Regions from separate parts of the Brevibacillus sp. NL20B1 genome, predicted to be linked through region 2. Evidence: a T-box and tRNA genes for the amino acid it is inferred to sense, from the RefSeq annotation. Region 2 holds a T-box; the other holds one or more tRNA genes.

Region 1 (8,029 bases), on a different contig from region 2:
TCGCCTTCGACCGCAGCCTGTTTGCCCACAGCTTTCACGGTATGCTGATCTCTTCTTTTTTCATTGATGTCTTTTCGCCACTGCGGTCCTGGAACGTCTGGTCGACGCCAGCCTCGGCCGTCTGGGGCGGCGCGCTGATCGGCTCCGGCATCGGACTGATGCTGGCGTACAAGACCAACACGGGAGGCACCGACCTGTTGGCCCAGTTTGTGGCGAGGCGGTACGGACTGCCTGTGGCGCTCCTGATTCTCTGCATCGACGGACTGATCGTCGCCGGTTCGCTGCCGGCGATCGGATGGGAACGCACCGTCTTTTCCCTGATCACGATTGTCGCCGTCGCGTCCTGCACCCATGTCTTCAGCGGCATTCGCCGCAGGCCGGCGCCGTACGTCGTAATCGGGCCGATCGGAAGGGATGGGGGAGGCGCGTGGAGAAAATAAGCAAAAAGCCAGACAAGAAAAGAGGGAACGCCTGTGGCTTCACATATGCCTGAAATGATTACCGATCGGATCGGCTACTTTCCCGGCAGCGTCAACATCGGCCTCGTTCTGGGAAAAAGCGGCGCCATCCTGATCGATTCCGGATTGGACACGCAGACCGCGAAGAAAATCAAAAAAGGGCTGGAGGCACTGCCCCAGCCGCTGTCTGCCATCGTTCAGACCCATGCCCATGCCGATCATTTCGGCGGCAATGCCTACCTGCTCACCTGCTGGCCGGAGGCGGTCGTATACGCTCCGCCGCTGGAGGAGGCGATCATCCGCTACCCGCAGTTGGAACCGATCTACCTCGGGATGGGGGCCCAACCGCTGGCGGAGTTGTGCAACAAGTTTTTGCTGGCGGAAGCCTCCCGGGTGGACCGCCTCCTGCCGGTGGATGGCGGGCTGGACATCGACGGCGTCCGCTTTGAGGTCATCGCCTTGCCGGGACACAGTTGGCAGCAGGTGGGTCTGGTGTGCGATGGCATCTGCTTTGCCGCCGACAGCTTTTTCGGCGAGGAGACACTGAAAAAGCACAAGCTGCCGTTTCTCGTCGATGCGCATGAGACTCTGCGCAGTCTGGTGAAGCTGCTGGAATCCGGCTATCGCGGCTACCTGCCGGGCCACGGTCCCTACACCACCGCCCCGGAAGCGATCCTGACGAAAAACATTCACTGGCACCGCCGCCTGTACGACGTGATTGAAGAGCTGCTGGCGGAGGAGAGAACGCTGGAACAAACACTGGCCTTGCTGTGTGAACGCTTGCAGATATCCATCGAAAACGCCACGAGCTACGTGCTGTACCGGACCGCGCTGATGGGCTACCTGATTGGACTGATGAAGGAAGAGCGCGTGGGTTATCGCTTCGCCGCCAATCAATGGCTGTGGAGCCGAAAAGTGAGCGATCAGCGCTGAGCAGCGGGATGGGACAAGTAGTCCGCGATTTCGGCCAGCTTGTGCTCGGCGGCTTCGCGGATCTCTTTCGGAATCACGAACTGGTCATCGTCCGTCGTGTGCATGTAAAACTTCGCTTCCAGATAAGGGTGGCCCAATTTGACGGTCAATTCTCCCTTGCCGGTGGTAGTGCTGGTGTAGTTGGTCGGAATGCGGAGAAAATACGAAGTGCTGGTGGCTGAGTCGTAGATGACGACATCGTAGGTAGGGGGGCTGTCGCCGCCGGAACGGTGAAATCCTTGCTGCCGGAGCATTTTGTCGACATAAGACAGCGGCCGAACAACACCGGTCAGGTTTTTGCTTTTTAACCGCATGGACATCCTCCTTGGCTACCACTCAAAATTGTGTGTTGCCTAATCATATGTGGAGGAGCGGCGATTCAGACTTACAAACAGGAGAAACCAGAAGGAGTGGAACATCACGTGAAACAAGCCGATCTGCATACCCATACACGCGCATCCGACGGCACCTGCGAGCCTGCGGAAAACGTCCGTCTCGCCGCCGAAGCCGGACTGGCCGCCGTCGCCATCACCGACCACGACACCGTCGCGGGGATTTCCGCTGCACTGGAAGCGGCCGCGGGGCGGAACATCGAGGTCATCCCCGGCGTGGAGATAAGCTCTGCGGCCAACGGACAGGACATCCACGTGCTCGGCTATTTCATCCCGTACGACGACGAGGCGTTTCAGGAAAAGCTGCGCGGGCTGCGCGAGACCCGGCACGAGCGCAACAAGCTGATGATCGCCCGTCTGCGCGAGTTGGGCATCCCGATCACCCTGGAGAGCGTCTACCGGCGAAAGAAGGGGGAGGACAAAAACATCGGCCGGCCCCACATCGCCGAAGAGCTGGTGGAACTGGGCGTGGTCGGCTCCATCGACGAAGCATTTGCCAAGTACCTGGGCCGCGAGGGAGCCGCCTACGTGAACCCTCCGCGCATCACGCCCCAGGAGGCAATCACGCTGATCAAGGAAGCCGGCGGTGCCGCCGTGCTCGCCCATCCCGGCCTGTACGACGACGATGACCTGGTGCAGGAACTGATCGCCTTTGGCCTGGACGGCATCGAAGTATGGCACCCGGACAACGACGCGGCCGAACGGGAGCGGTATCGCACTTGGGCTGAGCAACACGGCCTGGTCATGACCGGCGGCTCCGACTTCCACGGCTGGCGCGGCGAAGAGCCGTTTCACGCCATGCTGGGTACGCACACCGCACCGGTCTCCGCAGTGGAACGGCTGCGGGAGATTGCGGCGATGCGGAAGCGGTAACACTGCACAGTGAAACCCCGCGTCCGATGAGGACTGCGGGGTTGTTTTTTACACTTATTTCGTATCCAGCTTCTTTACCATGGCAATGTGCTCAATGCCGGCTTCGTCAAACACGTCACCGTGCGCCTGGTAGCCGAGCTTTTCGTAAAAGCGTTGGGCGTGGGTCTGGGCGTTCAGTTTGAGGCTGTGGTAGCCAAGACGGCGGGCGGCTTGCTCCACGGCCAGCATCAGTTCCCGGCCCAGGCCGGTGCCCCGCTCGCTTTTCACCACGGCAACCCGCTCCACTTTGCCCACACCGGGAGCATACGGCCGCAAACGGCTTGCTCCCACGGGCGTCTCCCCCGCGTAGGCGACGAAGTGAACGGTCCCTGTGTCCGGCCGGTCATGCTCGTCAATCTCCAGCTCTTCCGGCACCTGCTGCTCCTCGACAAACACGGCCCGCCGCACCGACAGGGCATCGTTCATCTGCTTGTCAGACTGGACGGTCTCGATTTGGTACACCTGGTTCATCGTCACGCTTCCTTTCGCTCTGCGCCGAAGTTCTCTTTTCACAAGCCGTGAAGGGGGCTGCGCTCAAACGCCCGCTTGCTATCCCGCCCGCGAGAATAATCGCCTCACGGTTATTTTTTCAAGTGGAACGTTTGGTATACGCTCCAGGTGCCGTCCTCCAGCGGACGAATCAAGTGGAAGCTGTCAATCTCCGAGGTCAGGTCGATCTTGTGCATGCTCAGCTGGCTGGTCACGTCGCGCAGCTCGTCGTTGGACAGATCGCGCCCGATGGTCAGATGAGGCACGTAGGCGTATGTTTCCGGAGTATTGACACATTTCTTCACAATCTTTTCGTGCAGGGCCACAAACGGCTCCTTGTTTTGCACGGCAATGTAGATCACGTTGCTGGTCGGGTGAAACGTCGAGATGCGGTGGAAATGAGCGGTAAAGCTATCTGTCGACTGGGCAACCTGTTCGAGGTGGCTCACGAGATTAGGCAGGCGGTCTTCTTCCAGCTCAAACGCCTCTTTCAGTCGGATGTACGGCGGGATCAAATCAAAGGTCGGGTCGTAACGTTTCCGGTATGAGTTGGCGATCTCTTGCACCTGGCTGGATGGGAATACGACGATACTGTATTTCATATGGAACCCCTCCTTCTTCACGTTTTTGAACATGCCATCATATCCACTTATTTTAACAGAAAATTCGCCATTTGTGTAATGTTATGCGTCAACCCGTATATTCCTTCGACGATGGGACAGACTGTTAACAGCAAGGAGGTGTCCCAATAATCATGAAAACAGCCATGATGATTACCTTTATGTTCCTCGTTTTGTTTTTGTTGGCGCTGCTCACCTTTACAATCATTACCGTCATCCGCAAAGCGGAATTCGAAGAGGCGCTCGTCTCGCCAGGAAAGGAAGACGGCACGCAAAAAGAACGGCCACGGTAAGTTTACCCAAACAGCGCGCGCAGCATGCGCGGCAGGTTGGCCTGCCAATATCCCCACGTGTGGTCACCCGCAAAGGTCTCATAAGCCAGGGTGACCCCTTTTGTTTGCAGGATGTCGCGCAGTCGTTCGTTGGCCGCGAGCAGGTTGAGCGTCCCGCGCGACGTTTCCACCGCCGTTTCTTCCGTTCCCACTTCCAGGTAGACGTGCAGGGAAGCGGGCAGCTCCGCTTCGGCGACACGCCGGTTCAGCGCCTCGTCCATCGCGGCAGACTGGCAGGCCACCTGGCCAAACGTGTGCGGATACGCCAACGCCGTAAACAGTGACACGACGCCGCCCAACGACTCGCCCAGCAGCGTTCGCGCCTGCCCCAGCGGGTGAGTGGAGTAGTGACGGTCCACATACCCAACGGCCTCGACAGCCAAAAAGCGCCGGTAGGCCAGATGCTCATCACCGTCCGGATGGTAACGCGCGTACCGCCGGGACTTGTCCACCGGCAGGAACACAGCAATAAGGTCAGGGATTTCTTTTTCCCGGTGGAGCTGTTCCAGAAGCGTCGCCAGCCGGCCCAGCGACAGGTAATCCTCGCCGTCCTGCACGTACAGCACGGGATAGGAGTAGAGCGGGGAGTACCGCTCAGGGGTATAGATGAGGAGATGTTCCGTTGTTCCCAGGAAGTTGCTCGTCAGTGTGATTTCATTCAGCGGCACAGGGATGTCCTCCTTTTCGTGGCTGCGTTCATTATACCGAAAGCCAAGGGGACAGGGAAATCGTTTTCATAACTGAGGGAGGGGCGACCCGCCCGGCCATGTTTTCCCAACTCCTCCATCGGACAAAAAACCTTTCCAGCCGAAAGATTGTCGCAATTCTGCCAGCGTATGATACTATGATAAAAAGTGACTTCACTCAATCGTGGAAGGGGTTGTCTCAATGAAGAAGCACGTACACAGCAGCGAAGTCAGAAATGCCGCCCTGACACGCCTGGCAGAGCGCGGCGTCACGGTAGAGGATATTGCCGAAATCGTCTATCTGATGCAGTCGCCGTACCATCCCGACCTGACCATGGAACCCTGCATCGAGAGCGTAAAAGCCGTTTTGGAAAAAAGGGAAATGCAGCACGCCATCCTCGTCGGCGTGGAATTGGATACATTGGCGGAAAAAGGCATGCTGTCCGAGCCGCTTCAAACCCTCATCGCGACAGACGAAGGCCTGTTCGGCTGCGATGAGACCCTTGCGCTCGGCTCCGTGTTTGGCTACGGCAGCATCGCCGTCACCACCTTTGGCCACCTGGACAAACACAAGGTCGGCGTCATCCAACGCCTGGACACCAAACGCTCCGGCCGCGTCCACACCTTCCTGGACGACCTCGTCGCCAGCATCGCCGCCAACGCCTCCAGCCGCATGGCCCACCGCCTGCGTGACGAGCAGGAAGAGCAAGCCAAACAGGCCGAGATCCGGATTGCGGAACAGAAAGCGGATCAGGCTGGGTGAAAAAGGGGGGCGGACAGCTCCCGGGTCAGCTTTCGCGAAATGCTGAAACATTTGGGAAATGCGGTCTCATTTGAGCAGTACGGTCTCATTCAGGCAGAGATGATGCAGAAGCATTACCGGAAAACCAAGCGAGAACAGGGCCATTCTCTTGCACGTGAAGCTGGCAGAGAATGGTTCTTTCTATGCCGGTAAAATTTTTTACAGGAATTTTGATTTTTTCTCTTGAAATCGAAAAAGAAATCAGGTATATTAAATCATGTGATCGGCGTCCGGTACGATTCGGGCCCTTAGCTCAGTTGGTCAGAGCGGTCGGCTCATAACCGATTGGTCGTAGGTTCGAGTCCTACAGGGCCCACCATGAGACAGACGATTGTAAAAGTTACATAACATGATCCGGTAGCTCAGTTGGGAGAGCACCATCTTGACAGGGTGGGGGTCGCTGGTTCGAACCCAGTCCGGATCACCATACATAAGTAGATGAAACCCTTGAGAAATCAAGGGTTTTTTGATTTTTTTCGTTTTGTGGTCCAAAAGAGCTACTGATCCCCGTCCTTAGGACAGTGATCAAAACATCTTACCAGATATCCTTTCTCAAGATTAACATACCCCAAGCTAGTCCAAGAATTTCCCTCTTTCAATTGCCCGATGTTATGATGAGAAAAAATCATGTAGTACGAGCTTTCCTTCGCAATCTCCAAAAAACTTTCGGAACTGATTGGTATTTTAAAGAGAACTTCTTTTTTATACGTTGGGCTGATCAATGCCACGTTCTTGGTCACAAGGCCCTATATACTTTAATTTTTATGAGATGATTATATTGCTGAAGCATCATCGGGGTCAGATTATACATTCTACCTTGCTTAAGGTAGGGATGATATTGTATTTCGTTAGATATAGGTATAAAGAGTTGCTGCATTAATTTTTTGTTTATCCTCATACAGCCATATTGACTAAAGGCGTTGCATGTAGACAAGTGAGATTACTGAAAACATGTATCTATTTCATTTCTTGTTAAGAACTCAATGGAACCTCCTTAAGAGGAGGTTCTTTAATATTGTCGATTTTGTTCGATAATACATGTAGGAATAAGGAACTAATTGGAGAAAATTTATAGTGACACTCGGTCATAGCTAGGGGGTATCTGTATGGCACGAAAATATTATTATAGTACTATTGTGACGAATAGTTACTTAGGCGTATATAAGGAAATAAAAGGGGCCACCAAGGCAGAGGTTCAATTTAAGGCGGAAGAACAATTACGAAAATGGAAAGAAAGGGAATTAAAAGAGAGAGAACGAGCTGCAATAGCTGACCTTAAAAGCCAGGCGGAATTTGATACCTTACAGGCACAAAAGTTGATTGAGGATTACAAAAATATTCTCAAATCTACTTTGAGAGTAGATGATAAGCTAAACTGGGAGGCATTAAAAGAGAAGAACGAGTATGAAGATATCGAAAAAAGTCCGAAATTTGATAATATATTGAATGAATTAAATGTGCCCAAGGAAAATCGGATCCTTGAATTCTTTTTCAAATCAAAGAAAGAAGCCCGACTTAAAAAAGTAGATGAGGCAAAAACTTTGTTCGAGACCAGATTGAAAGAATATGAAAAAAGAAAAGAAGAGTTTTTAGCTAAACAGAAAGAACAAAACGAATTGATTGATCAGTTTAAAACCGATTTCGAATTAGGACATGGAGATGCAATCGAAAAGTATGTTTATATGGTACTCGAACGCTCTACATATCCTGAAGGATTAGAAAGAGATTATGAAGTTCAGTATGAACCGATAAGTGGTACCATCATTATTTCCTTTGAATTACCATCACAAGAATCCGTACCCAAAGTTATTCAATACAAGTATGTTGCTTCTCGCAAAGCTATCGATCGTGTCGAAATGAAAAAGAAAGAATTTGAGATTTACTACGAAAATGTTCTATATCAAATTTGCCTTCGAACCATTCATGAGGTCTTTGAATCTGTTTACATCAATGCCGTAAAATCGGTTGTTTTTAACGGGTGGATAAGTGGTGTTGATCCGAAAACAGGCAATGACTTTCGTTCTTGTATAATGTCCTGTCAGGCATCTCGAGAAGAGTTCGAAGCATTAAATCTTGAAAGGGTCGATCCCAAAGAATGTTTCCGAAACTTAAAAGGAATTTCCGCTGGCCCATTAGCACACCTAGCCCCGGTAAGACCCATTCTTGATATAAAGAAAGAGGATTCAAGGTTCGTTGAATCCAGAGATGTTCTAGCTGGTCTAAACGCTGAAACGAATCTTGCGACCATGGACTGGGAGGATTTTGAACACCTAGTTAGAGAATTATTTGCCAGGGTGTTTTCCAAAGACGGTGCAGAAGTAAAGGTGACACAAGCGAGTCGTGATGGGGGAGTCGACGCAATAGCT
Region 2 (8,029 bases):
CGGGGAAGGGAAAGCTGCTGAACTTTGACCGCGCCCTCTTTGACACGCCCACCCGTGACCTGACCCTGTTCTACCGCGCCTATTTTCACCAGGCGGGCGACGCGGCGGGGGCGAGTCAACTGTTTCATCACTACACCAGCATCTTTCCGCTTCGGCCGGATGAGATCGACCTGCTTTCAATCTTTCTCACCTACCCGGAAAGGGTGATGCGGGATATCGAAATCTACTACGGCGGCATGCGGGATTGGAACGAACTGTACGCCGTCAAGCGGCTGGAGAAGGATATAGACCGGTTGATGCGGCTCAACCGCTGGGTTCAGCAGGCCTTTTGACAAGCAGCGTCTCACAGAGTGGGGCGTTGTTTTTTTGCTGTCCTCATTGAAGTCCCCTACAGCCAGCCGAGGTAAATGGCCACGTACAAGAGCCCCAGGATGCCGAGCAGGACGACGTCAAACGATGTGGGAACGATCACCGTGCGGATGAACTGAAAGATGATCAGCGGCAGCAGAACCTGTTTGCAGCCGTACTTGATCCTCAGGTAGGTGGGGTGGAATTTCCAGCGGCAGTTCATCGGAATCACCTCGTTCCAGCATATGCGCAAGGAATACAGCCAGTGCCTTGCACCAGCCGCGCTTATCGGGGCAAAAACAGGTTTGGACGCAGGAGTGAGCGGGTAGGTAAAATGAAAATAGTCTGATAGGATAGCAAAAATAAGGAGATCCACGATGATCTGGGAAGCTCTTCTTTACACGCTGGGTACGGGCGCGGGCGCGTATCTGGTGCATGTGTCCCGTCGTTCAGCTTGCGATAGGCGTTGGGATGCGTTTTGGCTGGGATGGGGATTGATCAGCTGGGGAGCCGGACACCTGCTGGGATTCATCCCGATGGCTTGGGGCCGGATAATCAGCCTGTCTTTGTGTGTGTGCTTTTCGCTCTTTTTTCTGTTGGCCTTGCACACGATGTTTGCTCCGTATCTCGGCCGCGAGCGGTGGAAGACGCTGCTGGACGCACTGACGCTGTGCGCCATGTTGGGCACAACAGCCGTCTGCCTGATGCTCATGCCGGATTTGTCCCGCCAGCTGCACGCCCAAATGGCGCTGCAAAGCGGGTTTTTGCTGCTGCTTCCCGCCGTCACCCTGGCACTCGCCAATCGGCGGATGGCGGATGCGGCCCAGCCGGATCGGCGCCGCCTGCTTGCGGCCGTTTTGCCGTTTATTGTTTTGACGGCGGCGCTGCCCTTTTTGTCTCCGGCTCTGCTGTTTGGAGCGGGGGCCACTTCGCTTTGGCTTCTCTGCCGGGCGCATCAGCGTCGTGAGCGAGTCAGTGAACGCTCACTGGAAATCGACGACTGCACCCATTCGTACGAAAGACTGACATTTTCCCTCCATGATGCATCCATGGCGGCGGTACTGCTGACAGGTACCGTGGTTGCCGCCTTATCCGTTGCCGCCATACCGCGCCTCAGTCTGATCGGCATGGCCCTGGGAGCGCTGGTGGCGCTGGTGAGGCTGGTGCTGACAATCCGGGCCAACCGGAGCGTGATCAAACGCGCCTTTGGGTATGTGGACAGACTGGAACGGAGGTTCGCGGAGCAATTGGAGCAGAGTGGGCGGAAAAACGCCCAGATGGCGCAGCTGCTCAAGCTGAAGCAGCGCTATGAACAGCTCCTGATCGTCAGCAACGAGCACAGCATGAGGGAAGTGAGCTACGAAAACCTGCAGCTGGTGATCGAGGAGCTGGTGGACGCCTGGTTTGCCAAAATGGGCACGCTTTTATACCTGCGGCTGTCCCTGGAGTCAGCGGATGGTGTCGTCTATTACGAGAGCGTCCGGGGCAATCCGGACCATCCGCAAATTCGGCATACGCTGACGGAGCAGATTGTCGTCGACGAACAGCGGGATTCGCCGCTGTCGCCCCGCTACGTGGTGGTGTTGGCCAAGACGGCGGACGAAGAGGCGGATGAAAAAGAGATGGAGCACCCCTTTTACCGACTGCTCGCGGTCAACGTGCGTGGTCTGATCCTGCGCTGTCTGCACGAAAACCAGTCGCTTGAACTGCGCCTGATGGAGCAGGAGATGGAGCTTGCGCGGAGAATTCAACTGCTGCTCATTCCTGAGGAACGGATGGTGCTGCCGCGCCTGCAGGCAAAAGCGGTCTATCTGCCGGTTGCCTACGTGGGCGGGGACTACGTGGATTACGTCCGGATTGACCAGCGCTACACCTGCTTTGTCGTGGCAGACGCATCGGGACACGGCCTGCCGGCCAGCCTGATGGCCAACAGCATTCGCAGCGCGCTGCGGGCAGTGATCCAGACGTGCTGGGAGCCTGACCAGATACTCTACAGGCTGAACAACCTGCTGTATGCGGATTTGAGCAAAACGCGCTCGTTCATCACGATGTTGATCGTGGTGTACGACGCTGTTGCCCACAAGCTCTTTCTCAGCCGGGCGGGCCATCCCCAGCCGCTGTACCTGTCGGCCAGCAAGGTCGGCCTGTTCTCCTGCGCCGGGGGCTTGGGGCTGGGGTTGTCGTCCGACAGCCGCTACGTCCGGGAGGAAATGGACATTACTGAAGACGGCATGCTGCTCGTCTACACGGATGGCCTGCCAGACCTGAAGCGGCGCGATTCGAGCCGCTGCCCCGACAGATGGCGCCGGGAATTGTCCGCATTGTGGAACGAATGCCGGACATCGGCCGAAGATCGCATTGCCCTGGTGGAGCAGCGCGTCTGGGAATTGACCCGCGCCTGGCAGCAGAAGGATGACATTTCCTTGTTGATCCTTCAGTTTCAAACGGCTGCGAAGAAAGAGGGGGAAGGAGCATGATACTGTGTGAGCGGTGTCCCGACGAGCCCTCCTGCCGCAACTGCCTGAACGAACTGCGGGTGGGCCGCTCGGCGCAGAAGGTGCTGCCGCCCCGGCAGGTTCGTCTGACGCTTTTGGCGGACGGCGCGGAGGCTGTCGCGGAGCTGCGCGCGGTCAGCCGGACCGCAGTGGGGCTGTACTGTCCCGGGCAGCCGCTGCATGGGCGAATTGAAGTGGAGCTGGCCGCCGACTTTCGGATTATCGGCAGCCTGGTCCGGGGAATCCGCAATGTGCCGTATTACGTGCTGGATATTGAAAAGGTGCTGCGCCGGAACGAGGTGCTGGAGCGGCTGCTCCTGGATGAGTTTCACCGCTGGCATCTGAGCGGGGAGCTCGACCCGGCCTCGCTGTTGAAAAACATGCGGGAGCGGAACGACGAGTGGAGCCGGATAATCAAGCAGGAGCTGCAGAAGCTCTCCATCCTGCGCCAGGTGGGGGCGATCTACCTTTATCTGGTGGAGGACGGCCGCCTGCGTCCGCTCGGGACAGCTCGGGTGGACGAGCCGCTGGAGCAGGAGATGCGCCGTCTGGCGGCACGGGCGGCGGACGCGGGCACCGCGCTCAGGGAACAGGTCGTGGCGCCGGACGGGAGCCGTGTCTACGAGCTGTACGCGTCTCCCCTGCCGGACCGGACGTGCGGCCTTGCGCTGATCGACATTACGGAGGCGATTGCCGAGGAGCGGCGGCGGCAGAAAAAAGAGTGGGATTTGTACAAACAGGTGTTGGCGTCGGTGACGGGCGACAAGCTGGTCCTGTTGACTGACGAGGAACTGTTTGTACTGATCAGGGAAGGAGAGATGCTGGCTGCCATTGACGTACGGGCTCCGGAGGATTTGAGCAGGCTGAGGCGCGAGTGCCGACGGGTGCTGGAGCCGCTCGGAATGGCGGACAAGCGTCTATTGCAGTACATCGTGGCGCTGAACGAAGCGGCCAGCAATACGCTGAAGCACGGCAGCGGCGGTACGGTCACTCTCTACCGGGCAAATGAGCAAGTGTGCCGCGCCGTCGTCCATGACCAGGGGGGCGGCATCGATCTGGAAGAACTGCCGCGTGCGACGCTGATCCAGGGCTATTCCACCCGAAACTCGCTGGGTGTCGGGTTTCACGTCATGCTGCGGTGCTGCGACCGGCTCCTGCTTTGCAGTTCGTCGGCGGGCACAAAACTGGTCTTGGAGTGCCGCGTCCAACCATTGTGAATGTTTGGGAAATGCACAAAAGGGTAATACATGAAAGCAGGGAACTGTCAGTACCGGTGGCGTGATGAGAAAACCAAGGGAGAGGAGTTTGTGCATGGAATACCGGGCAATCGAAGCGGACGGACAGGCCGCGCTGTTTTTTGCCGGAGAACTGGACATGGCCGTAGGGGACGAAGTGGGGCGGCTGCTGCGCGAATACGGGGAGCGGAATCAACGCGTGACGGTTGACTTTCGCGACGTGACGTTTGTCGATTCTTCAGGGATTTGCAGCCTGTTTTACACCACCAAGGATTTGCTTAGTGCGGGCAAACACGTGGAAATCGTCAACGTGCGGGAAGAGATATTGGACATCCTGGAACTGCTGGGGTTTGCGGAGGCGCTCGGCATTGGCGTCAAAAAAGCGTAGCAGGCCGGGTTTGACGGGCTGCGCGCAGTTTGTATATAATAATAACCTAGAATCTGCAACAGAACAGGGAACAAGCGATGAACGGGAAGAGTAGGCCAGGACGCCTTGGCAGAGAGGGAGAATCATTTGCTGCGAGATTCTCTAAGGCAGGGAATGGCTGAAGGTCGCCCGGGAGTTGTTTCGGTGAAGCGATGCCGCTTAGCCGAAACCGGTCAACAGCCGTTATGTGTCTGAGGGAACGCACGCCCCGTCTGTCTTTTCGACGCGCCGTGTGTTAACAAAGGTGGTACCGCGAAATGATCCTTTCGTCCTTTGGATGAAAGGTTTTTTTATTTTCCGAAGGAGGATGTGCTATGTCGACTCAACCGACGCAAGACATCGATCAACTGCTGCCGAAGAACTACGATCCGAAGGCAGCGGAAAGCAAATGGTATCCGTACTGGATCGAAAAGCAGTTTTTCAAGGCGGAGCGTGATCCGGACAAACGTCCGTTCACGATCGTCATCCCGCCGCCGAACGTGACGGGCAAGCTGCACCTGGGGCACGCTCTGGACACCACCCTGCAGGACATCATCACCCGCGCCAAGCGAATGCAGGGTTACAGCACGCTGTTTTTGCCGGGGATGGACCACGCCGGAATCGCCACTCAGGCCCGCGTGGAAGCAAACCTGCGCGAACAGGGCATTTCCCGCCACGATCTGGGTCGGGAGAAGTTTTTGGAAAAAGTCTGGGAGTGGAAGCACATCTACGCCCAACACATCCGCGACCAGTGGGAAAAGCTGGGGCTGGCGCTGGACTATTCGCGTGAACGCTTTACCATGGACGAAGGACTGTCCCGGGCGGTGCGCGAGGTATTCGTCCGTCTCTACGAAAAAGGCCTGATCTACCGCGGCAACCGCATCATCAACTGGGACCCGGTCGCACGCACGGCGCTCTCCGACATCGAGGTGATCTACAAAGAGGTGAAGGGCGCGCTGCACCACATGCGCTACCCGCTGGCTGACGGCAGCGGCTACATCGAAGTGGCGACCACCCGTCCGGAAACGATGCTGGGTGATACTGCTGTCGCTGTTCACCCGGATGACGAACGATACAAGCACCTGATCGGCAAAACGGTGATCCTGCCGATTGTCGGCCGGGAAATTCCGATCGTAGCTGACGACTACGTCGACCCCGAGTTTGGTTCCGGCGCCGTGAAAATCACGCCGGCCCACGATCCGAACGACTTTGAAATCGGCTTAAGACACAACCTGCCGCAGATCGTGGTCATGGACGAAACCGGCACGATGAACGAAAACGCCGGCAAGTATCAGGGCCTCGACCGCTTCGAGTGCCGCAAGCAGATCATCAAGGACCTGACCGAGCAGGGCGTCATGTTCAAAATCGAGGAGCACATCCACCAGGTGGGTCACAGCGAGCGGAGCGACGCCGTCGTCGAGCCGTACCTGTCGACGCAGTGGTTCGTCAAAATGCAGCCTCTGGCCGATGCTGCCATCGCCAATGCGTACAGCGAGAACAGCGTCAAATTCGTTCCGGAACGCTTCAAGAACAACTACTTGCGCTGGATTGAAAACATTCGCGACTGGTGCATTTCCCGTCAGCTCTGGTGGGGACACCGGATTCCGGCATGGTACTGCCAGGACTGCGGCGAGACGATTGTGTCCCGCGACGACGTGACCGAGTGCCCGCACTGCCACAGCCACAAGCTGGAGCAGGACCCGGACGTCCTTGACACCTGGTTCTCGTCCGCGCTCTGGCCGTTCTCCACGCTGGGCTGGCCGGACGAGACCGAGGACTTGAAGTACTTTTATCCGACCAACGTGCTGGTCACCGGCTACGACATCATCTTCTTCTGGGTCGCCCGGATGATTTTCAGCGGCCTGGAGTTTACCGGGAAAAATCCGTTTGAGACCGTGTTGATTCACGGCATTATTCGCGATTCCGAAGGGCGCAAGATGTCCAAGTCGCTGGGCAATGGCGTCGATCCGATGGAAGTAATTGAAAAATACGGGGCAGACGCGCTCCGCTTCACGCTGGCGACGGGCAACTCGCCGGGGAACGACCAGCGCTTCTACTGGGAGAAGGTGGAATCCAACCGCAACTTCGCCAACAAGATCTGGAACGCCTCCCGTTTTGCCCTGATGAACATGGCCGGCTTCCGCTACGAGGACATTGACCTGTCGGGCGAACTGTCCACGCCGGACAAGTGGATTCTCTCCCGTCTGCAGGCTACCATCGCCGACGTGACCCGCTTGATGGACGCGTTTGAATTTGGCGAAGCAGGACGTGTGCTGTACAACTTCATCTGGGACGATCTCTGCGACTGGTACATCGAGATGGCCAAACTGCCGCTGTACGGCAGCGACGAGGCGGCGAAGAAGACGACCCAGTCCGTGCTCGCCACCGTGCTGGATCAAACGCTGCGCCTCCTGCATCCGTTCATGCCGTTCATCACCGAGGAAATCTGGCAGGCGCTGCCTCACCAGGGCGAGAGCATCACGGTGGCGGCATGGCCGACTGTCAATGAACAGTGGAGCTTCCCGGATGCCGAGGCAGAGATGAACCTGCTCATGGAAGTGATCCGCAGCGTGCGCAACATTCGCGCCGAGGTCAACGTGCCGATGTCCAAAAAGATCGAGCTGCTGATCAAGCCGGGCGACGCCGTTGCGCTGGAACGCCTGAACCGGGGCAAAGAGTACATCGTCCGCTTCTGCAATCCTGAACGCCTGGAGATCAGTGAGCAGTTGGCGACGCCGGACAAGGCGATGTCCGCCGTGGTGACGGGTGCGGAGCTGTTCCTGCCGCTGGCCGGGCTGATCGATCTCGACCAGGAGATCAAACGCCTGGAAAAAGAACTGGCGACGCTGCACAAGGAAGTAGAGCGGATCGAGAACAAGCTGAACAACCCGGGCTTTATGGCAAAAGCCCCGGCAAAAGTGATTGACGAAGAAAAGGCCAAACTGGCTGATTACATGGAGAAGCGGGACAAAGTGATTGCCCGCCTGGCGGAACTGAAAAGCGAATGAACCGCCGACCTTTCGCATACTTTTGAGAATGGAGCAATGCGGTATGAACGTAAACCGTTTGGAAGGGTACAGTGAAACGCTTGACTGGCTGCACGGGCTGCTGAGATTCGGGCAGAAACCGGGTCTGGAGAGAATGCGGTGGATGCTGCAGGAATTGGATCATCCCGAGCGCAGGCTGGCGTTTGTCCACGTCGCCGGCACGAACGGAAAAGGCTCCACCTGCGCCTATCTGACGCAGATGCTGCTGGAAGCCGGCTACAGCGTGGGCACGTTCACCTCTCCGTATCTGCTCGATTTTCGCGAGCGGATTCGGTTTAATGGCGTCATGATCCCCGAGGATGATCTGGTAGCGGTGGCCAATGAGGTGAAGCCGCTCGTGGAGCGCTGCGCGGCGGAAACGGAGTACGGCTCGCCCACGGAGTTTGAGGTGATCACCATGATCGCCATCCTTTACTTTGCCAAGATTGCCAGACCCGCCGTCGTCGTGTGGGAAGCGGGATTGGGAGGACGGAACGACTCCACCAACGTCGTCTTTCC

Evidence for each region. A T-box is a leader RNA that pairs with one kind of tRNA and senses whether it is charged. The one in region 2 lies ahead of KDN35_RS13120 (valine--tRNA ligase), so its partner is inferred to be a tRNA-Val.
Region 1: it has a tRNA-Val gene. The T-box ahead of KDN35_RS13120 (valine--tRNA ligase) is inferred to sense a tRNA for this amino acid. The anticodon was not compared.

Annotation. Positions count from the first base shown of each region.
Region 1 is NZ_JAGTPT010000014.1:26,932-34,960, reverse strand. It holds gene KDN35_RS11210 (YitT family protein) at 1-440, shown strand, start outside; gene KDN35_RS11205 (MBL fold metallo-hydrolase) at 486-1,391, shown strand; gene KDN35_RS11200 (YugN family protein) at 1,382-1,744, opposite strand; gene KDN35_RS11195 (PHP domain-containing protein) at 1,853-2,695, shown strand; gene KDN35_RS11190 (GNAT family N-acetyltransferase) at 2,750-3,205, opposite strand; gene KDN35_RS11185 (2'-5' RNA ligase family protein) at 3,316-3,825, opposite strand; gene KDN35_RS11180 (hypothetical protein) at 3,978-4,136, shown strand; gene KDN35_RS11175 (alpha/beta hydrolase) at 4,139-4,843, opposite strand; gene KDN35_RS11170 (phosphatidylglycerophosphatase A family protein) at 5,064-5,624, shown strand; tRNA gene KDN35_RS11165 (tRNA-Ile) at 5,906-5,982, shown strand; tRNA gene KDN35_RS11160 (tRNA-Val) at 6,015-6,090, shown strand; gene KDN35_RS11155 (restriction endonuclease) at 6,770-8,029, shown strand, end outside.
Region 2 is NZ_JAGTPT010000018.1:15,104-23,132, forward strand. It holds gene KDN35_RS13095 (protein kinase family protein) at 1-332, shown strand, start outside; gene KDN35_RS13100 (hypothetical protein) at 389-571, opposite strand; gene KDN35_RS19920 (SpoIIE family protein phosphatase) at 726-2,825, shown strand; gene KDN35_RS13110 (ATP-binding protein) at 2,822-4,060, shown strand; gene KDN35_RS13115 (STAS domain-containing protein) at 4,155-4,466, shown strand; T-box leader at 4,535-4,782, shown strand; gene KDN35_RS13120 (valine--tRNA ligase) at 4,820-7,492, shown strand; gene KDN35_RS13125 (bifunctional folylpolyglutamate synthase/dihydrofolate synthase) at 7,536-8,029, shown strand, end outside.